Regions from separate parts of the Mesorhizobium sp. WSM4850 genome, predicted to be linked through region 3. Evidence: predicted binding sites of a transcription regulator. Region 3 holds the regulator's gene; each other region holds the start of a gene.

Region 1 (4,555 bases), on a different contig from region 3:
GTTTCGACCATGCGCCAGAAAACCCTCAGGAGGAACCCTGGCTCGACATTTGGGGGTATCATGCGGCCGACGAGACGGACCATTCGGGGCACCCCGCCTGCCAGTTGTTCCGGCGAAGGTGCGACCTGCCCGGCGGAAACGATCACGAGAGCGGCCAAAGCGACGGCAAAGCTGAAAGTGACTGGCGAGATCGATGGAATCCGGCTCAGCGAAAGGCGGTCATGCATCGAAGACGTCTTTCAGATCAGCGCGGGTCACCTGCGCCGTCGGTCGGTCGAAGAAGACCTTGCCCGCCTTGAGCGCTATCAAGCGGTCGGAGTAGTCGAGAGCATGCTCCATGTCGTGCGTGGTGTAGACCAAAGTGATCGCCTGTTCCTGGGTCAGCTCGGAGAAGACGCGCATCACATCATGTCCAGCCGCCGGGTCGAGACTTGCCGCCGGTTCGTCTGCTATCAAAAGCTTCGGACGCCGGATCAACGCACGGGCAATCGCCACCCGCTGCGCCTGCCCTCCAGAAAGCGCGTCGGCGCGGGCGCCCGCCTTGCCGAGAAGCCGCACTTCGGCGAGGGCCTGCATTGCTTCCTCGCGCCAGTGTTGCTTTGCGATGGAATGGTGCCAGCCGCGCCAGCCGCCGGGCAGCCCGAGCTTGCCCTGCAAAACGTTTGTAAGAACCGATTGTCGGCTGACCAGTCCGTGGTGCTGGAAGACAAATCCGATCTGCCTGCGTATGCGCCGCAGCTGGGCGACGGACGGCGCCGAGCGGAAGCTCTCGCCGAGGGTGACGACCTCGCCACCGCTCGACGGTAGAAGACCAATGAGGCATTTGAGCAGGGTGGATTTTCCAGCACCGTTCGAGCCAATCAGGGCAACCCGTTCGCGCGATGCTATGGTGAGGCCGATACTGGAGAAAATGACCTTTCCGTTCGCATAGCTCTTCGCAAGATCGTGCGCCCGAATGATCGCTGTCATAGTGACCTCTTGGCCCAGACCGAACTGCGAAACAGGCCGGCGGTTAGCCGCCGGCGTTGTCGCTGAAAAGGAGCGAGCCTCAGTTTACGAAGTCGGTGAGGGTCTCGATTCCGATCGTGCGGTACATCGAGCGGACATAGTCGTAGTCCGAGTCCCTGACATCAGTCAGGAAGAAACCGCCCTTGAATTTCTGGTTGTCCTCGCCGGTCAGGATCGCTTTCATCAGCTCATTGCCATTCTTCGCAAAGGCATCGCGGATCTTGACGAACACGTCATCTGAAATGTCCTTGCGGGCGACAAGAATGTCGTTCGGCAGATCGCGGCCCCGTGCGATGACCGAGAAGGCAACGTCGGGGAATGCTTCCCGGACCGAGTTGAGATAGCCGAAATTCAAGCCGATAGCGGCGATGTCGCCGCGGATGAGAGCCTCAGCCGCGATGTTGCGCGATATGATTACTGGTTCGTAATCGGTGGCATATTTCAGGTTGAAATCGGCCAGCGCCTGCGCGGGGCCGAGGTGCTGGGAGGTCGAGCCGACCGAGCCGAATGCGACCTTCTTGCCCATCAAGTCTTCGACCGAGCGGATCGGTCCATTCGCCAGCACGGCGATCTGAGCGAAATAGTCGGGGCGCTGCCAGGCGACAACAATCTTCGGCTGGCTTAATTCCTTCATGACGACGTATTCTGCAGGACCGGTCAGGACAAGATCGACCTGCCCGGAATTCATCGCCTCGACGGCGGTGGTCCGCGAACTGACCGGAAACAGCTCGACATCCAGGCCGGTCGCCTCCTCAAGAGCGGTCTGGAAAGCACCGAATTCCTGCTGAAGAGCCTCCAGTCCCTCCATGTCGGTTACCGCGAATTTCACTGGCTCCGCAAACACTGGAACGGCGGAGGCAAGCGTCAGGGCGAGTGCGGTTGCGATGCTGCGGATCATCGTTTTTCCTTTGCTGTATAGACAGGAAACTGTTACCCGCTAATCCGTATACGCAGCAGATGACGTGCTCGTGACATTTCGCCGGCGCCACCGGCAGCCTTTGCTTTTTTGAGGGATACAGTGAACTGGCACATCCAGGGTGGTCGCATCCTAACCGAACGGGGACTTGAAACCGCGGACCTGAGCGTCACCGGCGGCGCCCTGTCAGAGCTGCGAGCGGCCCATGCCTCCACAATCGATGCCGATGGTCTGCTCGTGCTTCCGGGGATCGTCGATATTCACGGCGACGGCTTCGAGCGCCAGATCATGCCGCGGCCCGGTGTCCGCTTCGACACCGCGCTGGCGCTGAAAGATACGGACCGCCAGCTTGTCGCCAATGGCGTAACCACGGCCTTTCACGGCGTCACGGTGTCGTGGGAGCCTGGACTTCGGTCGCTCGACGCTGCCAAACAGCTGATCGGCGCGGTCTGCGATCTCCGCGATAGCCTTGGCTGCGATACGCGTCTGCATCTGCGCTGGGAGACCTTCGCGCTTGATCAGATGGCGCAGGTCGTACGATGGCTCTCGCTTTGGCCACGGCCGATCATCGCCGTCAACGATCACACGACGGGGTCGGTGCTGAACGGCACGATTGCCCGCAAGATCGGTCAGATGGCGGAGCGGTCTGGCTTGAGCCGCGAGCAATACATGACGTTGCTCGGCCAGATTTGGTCCCGCCGCGCCGAGGTTGAGATCGCGATCGGGAAGCTGGCCGCAACTGCGCGGGCCAATGGCAATGTGCTTCTTGCCCATGACGAAGCGTCTCCCGAGGAACGCATGTATTTTCGCGCCCTCGGCGCAAAGGCCTCGGAATTTCCGCTAACGCTCGAAACAGCCAAGGCCGCGCGGCAAATGGGCGAGGACGTGATCCTCGGCGCGCCCAACGTCGTGCGCGGCGGCAGCCATAATGGAGCGCTAAATGCCACCGAGGCCGTCAGAGCCGGACTTTGCACGGTGCTGACCAGCGATTACCACTACCCTTCGCCTCTGCATGCGGCCTTCAGACTGTCTTCGCCAGACGCCGGCGACTTCCCCTCGATCTGGAATCTGGTTTCGGCAAACCCGGCCCGGGTGGCCGGCCTCGACGATCGCGGCTCGCTTGTTGCCGGCCGCCGGGCGGATCTGATCCTGGTCGATGCTGGCGATCCAGAGCATCCGCGTGTGGTGGCCACCATGGTCCATGGACAAATTGTCTATAGCTCCGGGCTGTCCCGCACAGACCGATGGTCTGCACAGCGGTCGCCGGTGGATAAGGTTTCATGAACTTGGACACGAAAATTTCAATACCACACGAGCGCAATGGCAATCGCCTTCTGGCCTTTGACGGGCTGGTCTTTCGGCCACGCAACGATACGCCGATCTGGCAGCAGATCTACGATCACATCTTCGATCTGATCGAGAGCGGCAGTCTTGCGCCGGGCAGCCAGCTTCCCGGAGAAACGCATCTGGCAGAGAAATTCGCGGTCACCCGCATTACGCTTCGCCGGGCGCTGCAGCAGTTACAGCATGAGGGCCACCTCACCGCCCGCAAGGGCGTCGGTATCTTCGTGCGAAACCTGCCCTCGACATTCACTGTTCGCGACGGACAGCGCTTTCTCGACAATTTCGAAGCCCACGGCCAGGAAATCGGCACCAATACGCTGCTGATCGTCCGGGAACCGGCCGAAGCGGCCGTGGTGGAACGGTTGCGTCTCGCACCTGACACCACCATTATCCGGCTGTGCCGGATCAGAACGTCGGACAAGCAGCCAGTTTACGTCAATACCAAGTTCTTTCCGGCGCATCTCTTCCCCGACTTCGAGCAGAGATACGATGTGCGTCAGTCGGTGACCGATGTTTTCCGCGCGCATGGCATCGACAACTACCGGCGGGCCGAGACGCGCATCAGTGGCGGCTTTGCATCCCCCGATGAAGCGGAAATCCTGCGGCTGACGCCCGGAACGCCAGTATTCCGCATCAATGCTGTCAACGAGGACCGCAGCGGCGTACCAATCGAATGGACCCGCGGCTGCTGGCCGCTGACATCCGTCGAATTCGTCTTCTGATTATGGCGCATGTCAACACGACCAGTTGAGGACGTCAGTCGGGCAATTGGGTCGACCCTTAGACAGACACCACAAGCCGGTCGAGAAAAGGCCGCTGGCCGACAAGCAACTTTTCCCGGGCCATTTCGAGGCCGAACCACCCTGCGCGATCGATCTCAGGAAAAGTCTGCATGCGGCCGCTGCGCGGCGGCCATCGCATCTCGAACATGTTGCTGCGCAAGGTGCCGGCATCGAAATCGCCTTCGGCGCCGAAGGCCGTAACAAGCTTGCCGCCGGGCTGGCGCAGTTCCCCTAGCGGAAGCAGTGCTCCCGAGAGCTCCCAGCCGGTTTCCTCCTCAAATTCGCGACGCGCCGCGGCTTCCGGCTGTTCGTCATCACCATACTCGCCCTTTGCGATCGACCATGCGCCGAGATCGCGGCTTTGCCAGAACGGCCCGCCCGGATGGACAAGCAGCACCTGCAATTCGTTGGTCGATCTGCGGTAAGGCAGGATGCCCGCACTTCTTTTCGCCATCGCCTCATGCCTCCGGAATCCAGCCTGTCATCGCAGGCAGGCTGAACGGGA
Region 2 (4,555 bases), on a different contig from region 3:
CGCAACTACAACGCCCTGTTCGGGCTGACACTGCTGGCGCTGCTGGTTCTTTTGTGGATCATCCTGTCGGTGGCGACGCCGAGCTTCGCCTCTGCCAACAACATCTCGAACCTGCTGCGGCAAGGTTCGATGATCGCCATCCTGGCGGTCGGCCAGACCTTCGTCATCATCACCGGCGGTATCGACCTTTCCGTCGGCGCCGTGGTTGGCTTCGCCACCGTCATCGTGGCGATGCTGATCAATGCCGGCGTGCCGATTTACCTCGCCATCCTGATCACCTTGCTGGTCGGCGTCGCCATCGGCCTGTTCCACGGTTTTGGCATCGTCAAGATGGGCCTGCCGCCCTTCATCATCACGCTGGCGACGCTGACCTCGCTGCGCGGCATCGGCCTTTTGATGACGAACGGCAACTCGATCTCGATCAACAACGACGCCTTCCAGCTGTTTTCGCGCAGCTCGTTCCTCGGCGTCCCCAATCTGTTCTGGATGGTGATCCTGGTTGGCATCCCTGCCTACATCTTCCTGCATCACAGCCGCTGGGGCCGGTATCTGTTCTCGGTCGGCTCCAACGCCGAGGCATCGCGTCTGTCCGGCGTCAACGTCCAGCGCACCATCTACATGGCCTATACGCTGTCGGGCCTCTGTGCGGCTTTTGTCGGCGTGCTGCTTGCCTCGCGCATCGGCATCGGCAATCCGACGCAGGCCGAGGGCTGGGAGTTGCAGGCGATCGCCTCGTCGGTGATCGGCGGCACTTCGCTGTTCGGGGCCGTCGGCTCGGTGCACGGACCGCTGCTCGGCGCCTTCATCCTCGCCACTATCAACAACGGCGCCAATCTCTTGAACGTCAATGCCTTCTGGCAGCGCATCATTACCGGCGTGCTGATCATCGTCATCGTCTATTTCGACGGCCTGCGCCGCCGCGGCAAGTAGACCATCTTAACAACCGCCGGCCCGGCGATCGGGCCGGCGGTGCCATGAACCGACTGGATCAAAGCATGAAAGCCGTCATCTGCCGTTCGCCCGGCGATCTTGTTGTGGAAGACCGCCCGGCGCCGAGCACACCACCGCCGGGCTGGGCGCTGGTCGCGGTCAGTCATGTCGGCATCTGCGGCACCGACTATCACATCTTCGAGGGCAAACATCCGTTCCTCGCCTATCCCCGCATCATGGGTCACGAGGTCTCCGGCACCGTGATCGAGGCCGGCGAAGGCGTCGATCTGGCTGTGGGCGAGCCGGTGATCATCAATCCTTATCTCGCCTGCGGCAAATGCATCGCCTGCCGGCAAGGCAAGCCGAATTGCTGCGTCAGGATCGAAGTGCTCGGCGTCCACCGCGACGGCGCCATGTGCGAACGGATCCTGGTGCCGGCGCAAAATCTTTACCCGGCCAACGGCCTGTCGCTGGCCGATGCCGCCGCCGTCGAATTCCTGGCGATCGGGGCGCATGCCGTGCGGCGCTCGCTGGCTGATCCCGGCGCGCGCGCGCTGGTCATCGGCGCCGGGCCGATCGGCCTCGGCACAGCGCTGTTTGCCCGCATCGCCGGCCTCGACGTAACGCTGCTCGACATGAGTGCGGAGAGGCTGGGTTTTGCTGCAAGCGAACTCGGCTTCGCCACCCTCGACGGTTCGCGGCAGTCTGCGACCGATCTGGTGCGCGAGGCGACCAACGGCGAAGGTTTTGACGTGATTTTCGATGCCACCGGCAACACTCAGTCCGTGCAGTCGGCCTTCGCCCATGTCGCGCATGGCGGAACGCTGGTCCTGGTCAGCGTCGTCAAGGACGACATCGTCTTTTCCGATCCCGAATTCCACAAGCGCGAGATGACGCTGATCGGCAGCCGCAACGCGCTGCGCGCCGACTTCGACCATGTCGCTGCCTCGATCCGCGATGGTGCTGTGCCGCTGGCAAAGCTCGTCACCCATCGCACGACGCTTTCGGATACACCGCGCGACCTCGCCCGCTGGGCGCATGCGAAATCCGGCCTGATCAAGGCAGTCATCCAGGTCGGATAAGATCGGACCTAAAGCGCCGATATCTTGAGCTCGACCCGCTCGGCCGGAAACCGCGTTTCGGCGAACTGGATCGGCTGGCCGTCCGGCGTGACATTGACGGCGACCGTGACCAGCACGATGGCGCCGGGCTGCAGATTAAGATCGGCAAGGTCGGCGGCGTCCGCATGGCGGGCCGACAGCACCGTCGATTGCCTGAGATAGTCACCGATGCCGAAACGCTGGAATGAGGCGGTCACCGATCCGGTTTCGGCCATGGCGGCATCGATGCCGGCGAAGCGAGCCGCATCGAACCAGCCGGTGGCACGCGAGACCGGTTGCCCATCGGCTTCGCCGCGCGTCTCGAGGCGTATGACAGTCGAACCCCTGGCAAGCCCCAGCCCTTCGGCGACGCGCCGGCTGGCCGGCTCGACCGCCGATTCGAGCAGCACGCTGCGGCGCTCCGACGCCTGCCCTTGCAAGCCCTCCGAAAAACGGGTGCGCGCGCCGATCGGATAGGACAGCCGCTTGCGCGACAGCACGAAGGTGCCGCGCCCCTGTTCGGCCCTGAGCACGCCATCCTGCACCAGTGCGGCGATGGCGCTGCGCACCGTATGGCGGTTGACGCCATAGCGCTCGGCCAGTGCAACTTCCGGTGGCAACGCAGCATTCTCGGCAAAGTCGCCAACGGCGATCGAATGCAGGATCTGGTCGGCGATCTGCCGCCACAGCGAGACGCCGCTGCGCCGCTCCAAGCTGCTGGCCATCTGCTGACCGATCATCTCTTTGCCCCGATCTTTTTCGCGCTGTCATCCATCCGTCATGGACACGCATTAGAAAATAGATATAATTTGTATAATTGTCTATATCAATAGACGAATTTTCGATGCAAGGGAATGTTAACCATGCGAGGACAGGAAGCGCGTGATCAGCAGCTTGAGCGCAAGGCCGTCATGGCGACGCTGGCGCAATCGACCGGCGACGATATCGTCCGCCTCTGGATCGAAGCCGGCCTGCCTTCGGAAGCAGAACTCCTGCGCGGCCCCGAAACCGGCCTGGTCACCGTGCGTGGCCGCATCGGCGGCGGCGGCGCGCCGTTCAACGTCGGCGAAGCGACAGTCACCCGCGCGACGGTGCGGCTTGCCTCGGGAGAAGTCGGCCACTGCTACGCGCTGGGCCGTGACAAGCGGAAAGCAAAACTGGCGGCGATCGCCGACGCGCTCTGGCAGGATCCCACAAGCCGCAACGAGGTCGAGAGCAAACTCATTGCACCGCTGCAGGCCGCACTGGCCAGCCGACGTGAGCGGCGGCGCGCCGAGACGGCGGCGACGAAGGTCGATTTCTTCACCATGGTACGCGGAGAAGACTGATGGATATCGCAACCCAGGCGATCGAGGGCGGCTTTGCCGATCCGGTGTTCGACGCCCAGACGGTGTTCCGCGCCGTGATGGACGCAATGGCGCGGCCGGGCACCCTGCAGCCTCTGCCGGTCTTTGCCCGCCCGCCGGCGCCGCTGTCGGCCACCGCGGGCGCCATCGCGCTGGCGCTGTGCGACAACGACACGCCGCTCTGGCTCGATCTCGTTTTGCAGGCCCCAGCAGCGGTGAAATCCTGGCTCGGCTTCCACACCGGCGCGCCACTGGCCCACACGCCAGCCGATGCGCATTTCGCGCTGATCGCCACGCCGGCCGAGATGATGGCGCTCGACGGCTTTTCACAAGGCACCCAGGACTATCCCGACCGCTCGACGACGCTGATCCTGCAGGTCAGCGATCTCGTCTCAGGCGCGCCGCTGCTGCTCGAAGGTCCTGGCATCGAAACAACCGCGACAATCGCGCCGGCGCAGATGCCGCGCCACTTCGTCGAACAATGGAAGCAGAACAATCAGCGTTTCCCCCGTGGTGTCGACATTATCCTAGCCGCCCCGGAAGGCGTTGCCTGCCTGCCGCGCACGACGCGCATCAAGACGATGGAGGCGTGATATGTATGTCGCAGTAAAAGGCGGTGAAGCGGCTATTGCCAACGCCCACGCCCTTCTCGCCGACCGCCGCCGCGGCGACCGTTCCGTGTCGGCGCTTCGCCTCGACCAGATCGTCGAGCAGCTGGCGCTCGGCGTCGACCGGGTGATGAGCGAAGGTTCGCTCTACGACCGTGAATTGGCGGCGCTGGCCATCGTTCAGGCGCGCGGCGACATGATCGAGGCGATCTTCCTGGTTCGCGCCTATCGCACCACGCTGCCGCGCTTCGGCTACACCAGGGCGATCGACACCGGGGCGATGCTGGTCGAGCGGCGCGTGTCGGCGACCTACAAGGATCTTCCCGGCGGCCAGCTTCTCGGCCCGACCTTCGACTACACCCACCGGCTGCTCGATCCCGAACTCGCCGCCGGCGGCGACGTCGCCGAGCCGCTGCAGCGCGCCAGCGACGCGGACGCCATGCCGCGTGTCTCCGCCATCCTCGCCCGCGAAGGCCTGATCGAGCCCGACGGCGACATGCCGCAGGACCATATCCCGGGCGACATCACCCGCGAGCCGCTGGAATTCCCGATGGCGCGCGACATCCGCCTG
Region 3 (4,555 bases):
CGACACGCTGAAGAGCGCCGGCCTGATCGAAAGCCGGTTCAACTCGATCTTCTTCTTCACCGGCGCAAGCCGCGAGCCGGAATTGGCCGGTGTCTGGGGCGCGGTCGTCGGATCGTTCCTGACCATGATCGTAACCCTCGCCATCGCCTTCCCGATCGGCGTTTCAGCGGCGATCTATCTTGAGGAATTTGCGCCCAAGAACCGGCTGACGACGATGATCGAAGTCAATATCAACAATCTGGCGGCGGTGCCTTCGATCGTCTTCGGCCTGCTTGGACTTGCCGTATTCCTGAATTTCTTCGGCATGCCGCGCTCAGCCCCGGTGGTCGGCGGCATGGTGCTGGCGCTGATGACCCTGCCGATCATCATTATCGCCTCGCGCGCTTCGCTGCGCGCCGTGCCGCCTTCGATCCGCGAGGCGGCGCTTGGCATCGGAGCGTCCAAGGTCCAGACCGTATTCCATCACGTCCTGCCACTGGCGATGCCGGGCATCATGACCGGCACCATCCTCGGAATGGCGCATGCGCTCGGCGAAACCGCGCCGTTGCTGATGATCGGCATGGTCGCCTTCATCGTCGACATTCCCGGCGGCTTCACCGATCCCGCGACGATCCTGCCGGTGCAGATTTTCATGTGGGCGGATTTCCCGGAAGCGGGGTTCCAGCAGAAGACTTCGGCGGCGATTTTGATTTTGCTGGTGTTTTTGGTCATCATGAATGCCATCGCGGTGATACTGCGCAGGCGCTTCGAGCGGCGCTGGTAAGGAGTAGAGGATATGAACATCATGACGGAAGCCGGCGTCGAGCAGAAACTGAGCAGCGCAACCAACGCCCCTTCGATCAAGATGAAGGGCGAAAAGGTCTCCGTTCACTACGGCGAGAAGCGAGCTCTGTTCGACGTCGATCTCGATGTCCGCGAGCATCAGGTGACGGCGTTGATCGGGCCATCGGGCTGTGGCAAGTCGACGTTCCTGCGTTGCCTGAACCGAATGAACGACACCATCGATATCGCGCGGGTGAGCGGCAAGATCACGCTCGACGGCGAGGACGTCTACGATCCGAAAATCGATGTCGTCGAGTTGCGAGCTCGCGTCGGCATGGTATTCCAGAAGCCGAACCCGTTTCCGAAGTCGATCTACGAAAACGTCGCCTACGGTCCGCGCATTCACGGCCTGGCCAGGACCAAGGCCGAGTTGGACGGCATCGTCGAATCGAGCCTGAAGAAGGCCGGCCTGTTCAACGAGGTCAAGGATCGCCTACTCGAGTCGGGTACTGGCCTGTCCGGCGGACAGCAGCAGCGCCTGTGCATCGCGCGCGCCATCGCCGTGTCGCCGGAAGTGATCCTGATGGACGAGCCCTGTTCGGCGCTCGATCCGATCGCCACCGCCCGCGTCGAGGAACTGATCGACGAACTGCGCCAGAACTATACGATCGTCATCGTCACCCATTCGATGCAGCAGGCGGCGCGCGTGTCGCAACGCACGGCGATGTTCCATCTCGGCTATCTGGTCGAGGAGGGCGCGACCGACAAGATGTTCACCAACCCCGACGACAAGCGCACCCAGGACTACATCACCGGCCGGTTCGGCTGAGCGGTCCGGCGAATTTCGAACACGAGGACAGCACCATGGGTGAACACACCGTCGCATCTTTCGACGAGGAACTGGAGCACATCGACCGGCTGATCCGCGACATGGACGAGCTCGCCGCCGCAATGGTAGCGGCCTCGATCCGCGCGCTGCTTGCGTCGGACAATGCGATGGCGCAGCGCGTCGTCTCGGACGACGCCATCATGGATGCGCGGCAGCGCGAACTCGATGACAGCGCCATCACGCTGATCGCCAAGCGGCAGCCGATGGCGCAGGATCTGCGCGCCGTGGTTGGCGCAATCCGCATGGCTGGCGATCTCGAGCGCATCGGCGATCTGGCCAAGAACATAGCCAAGCGGGTCAGCGCAGTCGGGCAGAGCGCGACGCCGCGGAATCTGTCGCACGGTATCGATGCGATGGCGGATCTCGTTCTTGTGCAGCTGCGCGGCGTGGTCGAGCACTATGTGTCGCGCGATGCCGGCGCGTTGAAGGAACTGCGCGCCGACGACCAGAAGATCGACGTGAAATACACGGCGGTTTTTCGCGAGCTCCTGACCTACATGATGGAGGATCCGCGCAACATCACCGCCTGCACGCACCTTCTGTTCTGCGCCAAGAATCTCGAGCGTATCGGCGATCACGTCACCAACATCGCCGAAAACGCCTACTTTGTCGTGACCGGGCAGCAATTGCCGGCGGATCGCCCGAAGCTCGACGAAACGACGATGTCGGCGCCGGCGACATGACAGGAGTGACCGGCCGATGATCGCGCCGCGCATCATGGTGGTGGAGGATGAAGAGCCGCTGGGCGTCCTCCTCCGTTATAATCTGGAATCCGAAGGCTATCAGGTCGAGGTGGTGACGCGCGGCGACGAGGCCGAAATCCGGCTGCAGGAAAACGTGCCCGATCTTTTGGTGCTCGACTGGATGGTGCCGGCGGTTTCCGGCATCGAGCTTTGCCGGCGGCTTCGGGTGCGCCCCGAAACCGAGCGGCTGCCGATCATCATGCTGACCGCGCGCGGCGAGGAGAGCGACCGGGTGCGCGGCCTTTCGACCGGAGCCGACGACTATCTGGTCAAGCCGTTCTCGACACCGGAATTCATGGCCAGGGTCAAGGCGCTGCTGCGCCGCGCCAAGCCGGAAGTGCTGTCCAGCGTGCTCAAGGTCGGCGACATCATGCTCGATCGTGAATCGCACCGGGTCTATCGCAAGAAGAGCGAGATCCGGCTCGGGCCGACCGAATTCCGGCTGCTCGAATTCATGATGCGCCACCCGGGCCGGGTCTTCTCGCGCAGTCAGTTGCTCGACAATGTCTGGGGCGAGACGATCTACATCGACGAGCGCACGGTGGACGTCCATGTCGGCCGGTTGCGCAAGGCGGTCAACAATGGTCGCATGCCCGATGTCATCCGAACCATCCGCGGCGCCGGCTATGCGATCAGGGAAGACTAGCTAGGGATGTGCTGATATTCAGGTGATGCCGGCCTGCGAACGGCTGATACCGCGCTTACCTACAGCGCCGCGCGCCCTGTTGGGCACGCAAAGGACGCTGTAGAACTTTGATTTTGCGCACGACCTTTCCGAAATCGATCTCGATTTCGGGGTCATGCGCGGGCTCACGTACCCAAAAGTACGCTCCGCTCCGGTTCTCGGAACCCACCATTCTCGACTCGGCCTGACCTGAATCTCAACACACCCCAAGTCGCGACCCGGGAATCCTTCAAGCCACGTTCTTTCCGACCGAGCCGGCTCGTGCCTGGATGCTCGGCGCGAAAATCTCCTGGTCGACGAAGCTTAGCGCCCGCATGGCACAGCCTTCGCGGATCAGCGGCAACTCGTTCGGCTCGGTGTCGAAGGAAATCGAACCCGAATGCTGGCCGCCGGCGGTCTGGGCGATGGCCTCGCGCAGGGCCGGCTCGATCAGGTCGAAGGCGGCAGCGCTGGCGCCGACCATGGCCACCGGCGCCGGATCGATCAGCGCAAACAGGCTGCCGAGCCCGAAGCCGAGCGCCTCGCCGGCCTTGCGGTAGGCTTCGCGCTCCGGTCCGTCCATCTCGCGCGCCCGGGCCGCCAAGGCCCGCATCTCGGCGTCGCTGACATCGGCGACCGGCTCGGCGTTGTCGCTCAATTGCCTTGCATTGCGCCAGATGGCGTAGTTGCCGGCATAAGCCTCGACGCAGCCGCGCCGCCCGCAGCGGCAAAGCGCGCCGCCCGGCCGATGGATCATGTGGCCGAATTCGCCGCCTGAGGAGTGGGTGCCGGTGAACAGCTCGCCCTTCAGCACCAGCCCCATACCGATGCCGTGCGAGAGCAGGATGGCGATGAAATCGTCGCGGTAGCGATCCGGGTGGCGCCAGCGCAGCGCCACGGCCATCATGTTGCAGTCGTTCTCCATGATGGCCGGGATGCCGAACTCGCGTTCCAGAATGTCGGCGAAGGCGATGTTCGTCTGCGGCGTGATCGGCGACCACAACATGGCGCGCGCGTGGGAATCGGTGATGCCCTGGATCGCCAGCGCGATGCGGGCGACACTTTGGACATCGAGGTCGGGATCTTCGAGCCGGCGCCGGACGATGGCGACACATTCGCCGATCAGCGCGTCACGCGACATGGTCAGCGTGTCCAGCCGGCGCTGTTCCTCGGCGACCACTTGTCCGGCATAATCGATGACGGCGACCGACAGGAAATTCAGCGACAACACGACGGCCAACACCGCAGCGGCTTGCGGATTGAGGCTGAGGCCGACCTGCGGCCGGCCGCGTTTCAGCGAAACCGTCTCGCTCGCCTTGCTCTCGGCCAGGATGCCTTCCTGGATCAGGTCGGCAGAGATCGCCGATATGGTCGAATGGCTGAGGCCGGTGGTCGCGGCGATCTCGGTCCGCGACGGCTGGCCTGCCCGGCGCACGGCCGAAATCACCATCGCCCGGTTGCGCCGGCGCAGATCGTCATGACGGATTCCCACCGACA
Region 4 (4,555 bases), on a different contig from region 3:
CGGACAATCTGCGCCGCGCACTGGATGCGATCCCGGCTGAGTCCAAGGCGTCAGGTGATGCCGGTTTGAAGTCACTGATCGAGGGCGTCGAGCTCACCGAGCGCGCCATGCTATCGGCGCTCGAGCGGCACGGAGTGAAGAAGCTCGAGCCGGAAGGCGAGAAATTCGACCCGAATTTCCATCAGGCGATGTTCGAGGTGCCCAATCCGGAGGTGCCGGCCAACACGGTGGTCCAGGTCGTGCAGCCAGGCTATTCGATCGGTGAGCGGGTGTTGCGGCCGGCCATGGTCGGCGTTGCCAAGGGCGGTCCCAAGCATGTGGCAAGCGAAGCGCCGGTCGAGCCAGGGCCGGTGAATGAGCAAGCTGAGAAGGATGCGTAAGTTAAGGGAATAGGGCAGTAGGAGCAGTAGGGGCAGTAGGGTAAAGGAGCCGTACCAATCGTACGGCTTCGTGCTATTCATACAGCCCTATTCACCCGCTCTCCTACTCCGCTATGCCCTTGAACCCGATCGAGCTTCTCGACTATGCCGGTGTCGCCGTCTTCGCGGCGACCGGTGCGCTGGCCGCTTCGCGCAAGCAGCTCGACATCATCGGCTTTCTGTTCCTGGCCAGCGTCACCGGCATCGGCGGTGGCACGTTTCGTGACGTCATCCTCAATCTGCCGGTCTTCTGGGTTACCAACTCTGGCTATGTGCTGATCTGCGCGGTGGTGGCGATGCTTGTCTTTTTCGGGGCGCACCGTCTCGAATCCCGCTGGAAATTACTGCTCTGGCTCGACGCCGTCGGCCTCGCCGCGTTTTCGGTGATGGGTGCCGCCAAGGGCCTGGCCATCACCGGCTCGCCGGTCGTGTCCGTTGTTACCGGCGTGCTCACCGCCACGTTCGGCGGGATCTTGCGCGACCTGCTGGCCGGTGAGGCTTCGGTGCTCTTGAGACCAGAAATCTATGTCACCGCCGCCCTTGCGGGCGCCATCCTGTTTACAACAGGCGATCTCGCCGGACTGCCGCCGCTCGCCTCGGGCCTGGTGGGCTTCATAGCCGCTTTCTGCGTGCGTGGCGGCGCGCTTAAGTTCGGCTGGGCCTTTCCGTCCTACAAGAGCCGGCCCGGCCGGCGGCCGGAAGATATTCCGTGAAATGAGGGCGAGTAGCGAATAGGGACAACGATCCGCAGGCGGAACTCCCACTACTCGCTACTCCCTATTCGCTACTCATTGGAATCTCAGGCGGCGAAGCGCTGGGCTTCCCCGCCATAATAGCTGACGTAGCGGGCGCCGATCTCCTTGACCGGCATCACCACGAACACGTCGACCGTCGAGAATTCGCGGTCGATGACGCAGCCGTCGCCGATGCGCGCGCCGACGCGCAGATAGCCCTTGACCAGCGGTGGCATCGCCGCGATCGCGGCCTTGGCGTTGACCGCCTCGATCGGCATCAAATCCATGGAACAGTAGCGGCCGGCGACGGCGCGCACGTCCCAGGCCGAATTCGTCCGGCAGTGATGGGCGAGATAGGTCAGCGCTTCGGCGTGTGCCGCCGGCACGGTGCCGGGGAACGAGGCGCAACCGGTCATCACGCCGATCCCATAATGGTTGATATAGGCCCAGATACCTTGCCAGAGCGCCTCGATGGTGCGCTTCGAGCGGTATTCCGGCAAGACGCAGGAGCGGCCGAGCTCGAGGAAACGCTGGCCGGGATGGCGGGCGATAAGATTGGTCAGCTCAAACTCGCCCTCGGAATAGAAGCCGCCGGCCGCTGCCGCGATCTCCTGCCGCAACAGGCGGTAGGTGCCGACAATGCGGCGATGCTCGGGACCGGACAGCGAGGTGTCGAAGACGAGCAGATGATCACAGAGCGGATCAAAATGGTCGGCGTCGCGGCGGTCCTGCACCTGAAACAGGGTTTTCTTGGCGCCGAGCTCGTCATAGAACACCCGGTAGCGCACTTCCTGCGCGGCGGCGATCTCGGCCTCGTTGCGTGCGAGCCGCACTTCGAGGTTGCCGATACGGCCAAGCGCTTCGCCTTTTATGACAGCATCGACGTTGCGCCCGGTGAGCAAAGCACCCCTGGCGTTCGGCCGAGCGTCACATTCCGGCATAACTGTATGCACGAGTGATTCTCCTTCGAGCCATCCCTCTTGGCACGGGGATACGGCGTAGGTGCAACAGGATTGTGACAGTACCGTGATACGGCCCTGCCGGCAATACTTCGTCGGCTGGGCAACCCTTCAACCGGCTATGTTCTGCAGGTAAGCCAGGCAAGGACAGCCGGCGGATCAAGCGGCCACGTGACCCTCGACCGCATGGACAAGCGCGTCGGGGTCGAGCGGCTTGGTGACGAAGCCGCTGGCGCCATGGGCGAGCACTGCGTGGCGGGTCGTTTCCTGACTGTCCGCCGACAGCACCATGATCGGAACCGGCGACACGGCGGTTTCCTCCTCGTGCCGGCGGATGGCGGCGATCGCGTCCAGCCCGTCCATGACAGGCATGTGCAGGTCCATCAGCACCACGTCGAAGCGGTATTTGTGGTCGGTGCCGGTGATGGCCTCGACGGCGGCCTTGCCGTTGCCGACCAGTTTCACGCGATGCCCGGCCTTTAGCAGCGTGGCACGGGCAAGCATGGCGTTGATGTCGTTATCCTCGGCGATCAGCACGGAGAGGCCCCGCCGCCGGCCGCCAATGGCGCGGGCGGTTGGTGCGCCGCGCTTTTCCGGCTGCGGCTGGGTGAGGGCAGGCACGCTGCTGGTCAAAAGCACGCGAAGCAACGTTTCGCCACGCACCGGCCTTGCCAGAAAGGTGGCGTAGCCGCTGGCGCGGAACTCGCCCAGCATGCCGCGGTCGGTTGGCGCGATCAGTGTGATCGCCTCGCAATCGGCAAAGCCGCTCTGGCGAAGGCGCTTGAGCAACCTGCCGTCGCCTTCCTCCATGGCCGCATCGACCAAAAGCGCGTCGCAGCCTTCGGCGAAGGACGCTGCCTGGGCGGCGGTGGTGGCCAGATCGACCTTGCCGCCATTGGCGCGGATGGTGCGGGCGATGGCGTCGGCCTCGATGGCGTTCTTCGACAGGATCACGGCGCGCCGCCCTGACAGCGCATCCCGACGGCTCTGCGGCGGCTCGGTGGCCGAGATTGCAGGGATTTCGAAGACGAATTCCGAACCCTGGCCGAGCTGGCTCGACACCGAGATCGTGCCGCCCATGGCGATCACCAGGCGCCTGGAGATGGCAAGACCGAGCCCGGCGCCGCCATGCGCGCGAGTCGACGTGCCGTCAGCCTGTTCGAATTCCTCGAAGATGCGCTCCAGGTCGTCCTCGTGCAGGCCGGGACCGGTGTCGGTGACGGTGAAGCATATGCGGTCGGTGGTTTCGGTGCGGGCACGAGCGATGCTCACCAACACGCCGCCGCTGTCGGTGAACTTGATGGCGTTGCCGATGAGGTTGAGCAGCACCTGCCTGACCCTTCCAGGATCGGCTGATATCATCTGCGGCACGTCGGGTTCGACATGGCAGCCAAGGCCGATGTTCTTGGCGAAGGCACGCGCCGCCAGGAGTTCTACGATGTTGTCGGCGATCTCGCGCACCGACATTGGCTGCGGTTCGGGATCGAAGCGGCCGGCCTCGATCTTGGAATAGTCGAGCAGGTCCTCGATCAGCGCCAGCAGCGCGCTGGCCGAGGTCGAGATGGCGCCGACATAGGTCCGTTGTTGCGGCGAGAGCCCGGTGTCCGCCAGCAGCTTGGCCATGCCCATGATGCCGTTCATCGGCGTGCGGATCTCGTGGCTGACGGTGGCGAGGAAGCGCGATTTGGCCTGGCTTGCATATTCGGCTCGCTCGCGGGCGGTGATCAGCGACGTTTCGGCGTGCTTGCGGGCGGTAATGTCGCGGGCGATGGCGCGATGCGAGACAGCGCCGCTCTCCTTGTCGCGCACGGACAGTTCGATCCATGAGAACCAGCGCGGGCCGCTCGGTGTTCTAATGGCGACGTCGGTGGAGCTCAGGCATTCATGGTCGGAAAAAGCGGCATCGGGAACTATGCCGACGTCGATGCCGAGGTCGGCCAGGGCCTTGCCGGCAAGGTCGCGCTGGTCGGCTCCGACAAGCTCGGCGAAAACCTTGTTGGCATAGACGATGTGGGCGTCACGGTCGCGATGGACGACGAGATCGCCAAGCGCGTCGATCAGCCCGCGAAAGCGTTCCTCGCTCTCCTGCATCTCCCACACGCGGTCGGCCAGGCTCTCAACCTCGGCGCGGCTGCGCGCTGCGGTCTCGCCAAGCAGCGCAACCGTGCGGCGCGCCGTGCGCCTGGCACGCAGATGCACGGCAAGGCCTGCCATGCCAGTCGACAAAAGCCCGACGGTGATGAAGATCGGCGCGCCGGTCAGATGCGACAGGCCCGCCAGCACGACGATGGCGACGAGCATCAGGAACGGCAGGCCTTCGCGATTGGCGGCGGGCAATTCAGGCGCCAGTGGCGGCGCCGCGATATGCTGCCGGCTTGGCGCCTCCGGGCCGATCCCGTCGACGTTTTCGGCGCTCTCTGTTTCTCTGATGCCGGATTCCGTG

Evidence for each region. The regulator PhoB, encoded in region 3, activates phosphate uptake and scavenging genes when phosphate is short. The targets are predictions, from matches to a motif close to TGTCATNNANCTGTCAT.
Region 1: AC0L2Z_RS07950 (PhnD/SsuA/transferrin family substrate-binding protein) is a predicted target of PhoB. The motif match lies at 1,966-1,982, and genes of this name have one in related genera.
Region 2: phnF (phosphonate metabolism transcriptional regulator PhnF) is a predicted target of PhoB. The motif match lies at 2,796-2,812, and genes of this name have one in related genera.
Region 4: olsB (l-ornithine N(alpha)-acyltransferase) is a predicted target of PhoB. The motif match lies at 2,158-2,174, and genes of this name have one in related genera.

What each region holds. Positions count from the first base shown of each region.
Region 1 covers NZ_JBVVPV010000004.1:190,175-194,729, forward strand. Annotated here, with positions in the region: gene phnE (phosphonate ABC transporter, permease protein PhnE) at 1-227, opposite strand, end outside; gene AC0L2Z_RS07945 (phosphonate ABC transporter ATP-binding protein) at 220-969, opposite strand; gene AC0L2Z_RS07950 (PhnD/SsuA/transferrin family substrate-binding protein) at 1,049-1,906, opposite strand; gene AC0L2Z_RS07955 (alpha-D-ribose 1-methylphosphonate 5-triphosphate diphosphatase) at 2,027-3,208, shown strand; gene phnF (phosphonate metabolism transcriptional regulator PhnF) at 3,205-3,990, shown strand; gene AC0L2Z_RS07965 (NUDIX hydrolase) at 4,049-4,504, opposite strand.
Region 2 covers NZ_JBVVPV010000024.1:21,997-26,551, reverse strand. Annotated here, with positions in the region: gene AC0L2Z_RS21385 (ABC transporter permease) at 1-930, shown strand, start outside; gene AC0L2Z_RS21380 (zinc-binding alcohol dehydrogenase family protein) at 996-2,012, shown strand; gene phnF (phosphonate metabolism transcriptional regulator PhnF) at 2,021-2,770, opposite strand; gene phnG (phosphonate C-P lyase system protein PhnG) at 2,894-3,358, shown strand; gene phnH (phosphonate C-P lyase system protein PhnH) at 3,358-3,969, shown strand; gene AC0L2Z_RS21360 (carbon-phosphorus lyase complex subunit) at 3,971-4,555, shown strand, end outside.
Region 3 covers NZ_JBVVPV010000014.1:69,554-74,108, reverse strand. Annotated here, with positions in the region: gene pstA (phosphate ABC transporter permease PstA) at 1-763, shown strand, start outside; gene pstB (phosphate ABC transporter ATP-binding protein PstB) at 776-1,591, shown strand; gene phoU (phosphate signaling complex protein PhoU) at 1,627-2,334, shown strand; gene phoB (phosphate regulon transcriptional regulator PhoB) at 2,351-3,040, shown strand; gene AC0L2Z_RS15945 (ROK family protein) at 3,309-4,555, opposite strand, start outside.
Region 4 covers NZ_JBVVPV010000024.1:86,366-90,920, forward strand. Annotated here, with positions in the region: gene grpE (nucleotide exchange factor GrpE) at 1-380, shown strand, start outside; gene AC0L2Z_RS21660 (trimeric intracellular cation channel family protein) at 500-1,132, shown strand; gene olsB (l-ornithine N(alpha)-acyltransferase) at 1,219-2,106, opposite strand; gene AC0L2Z_RS21670 (ATP-binding protein) at 2,272-4,555, opposite strand, start outside.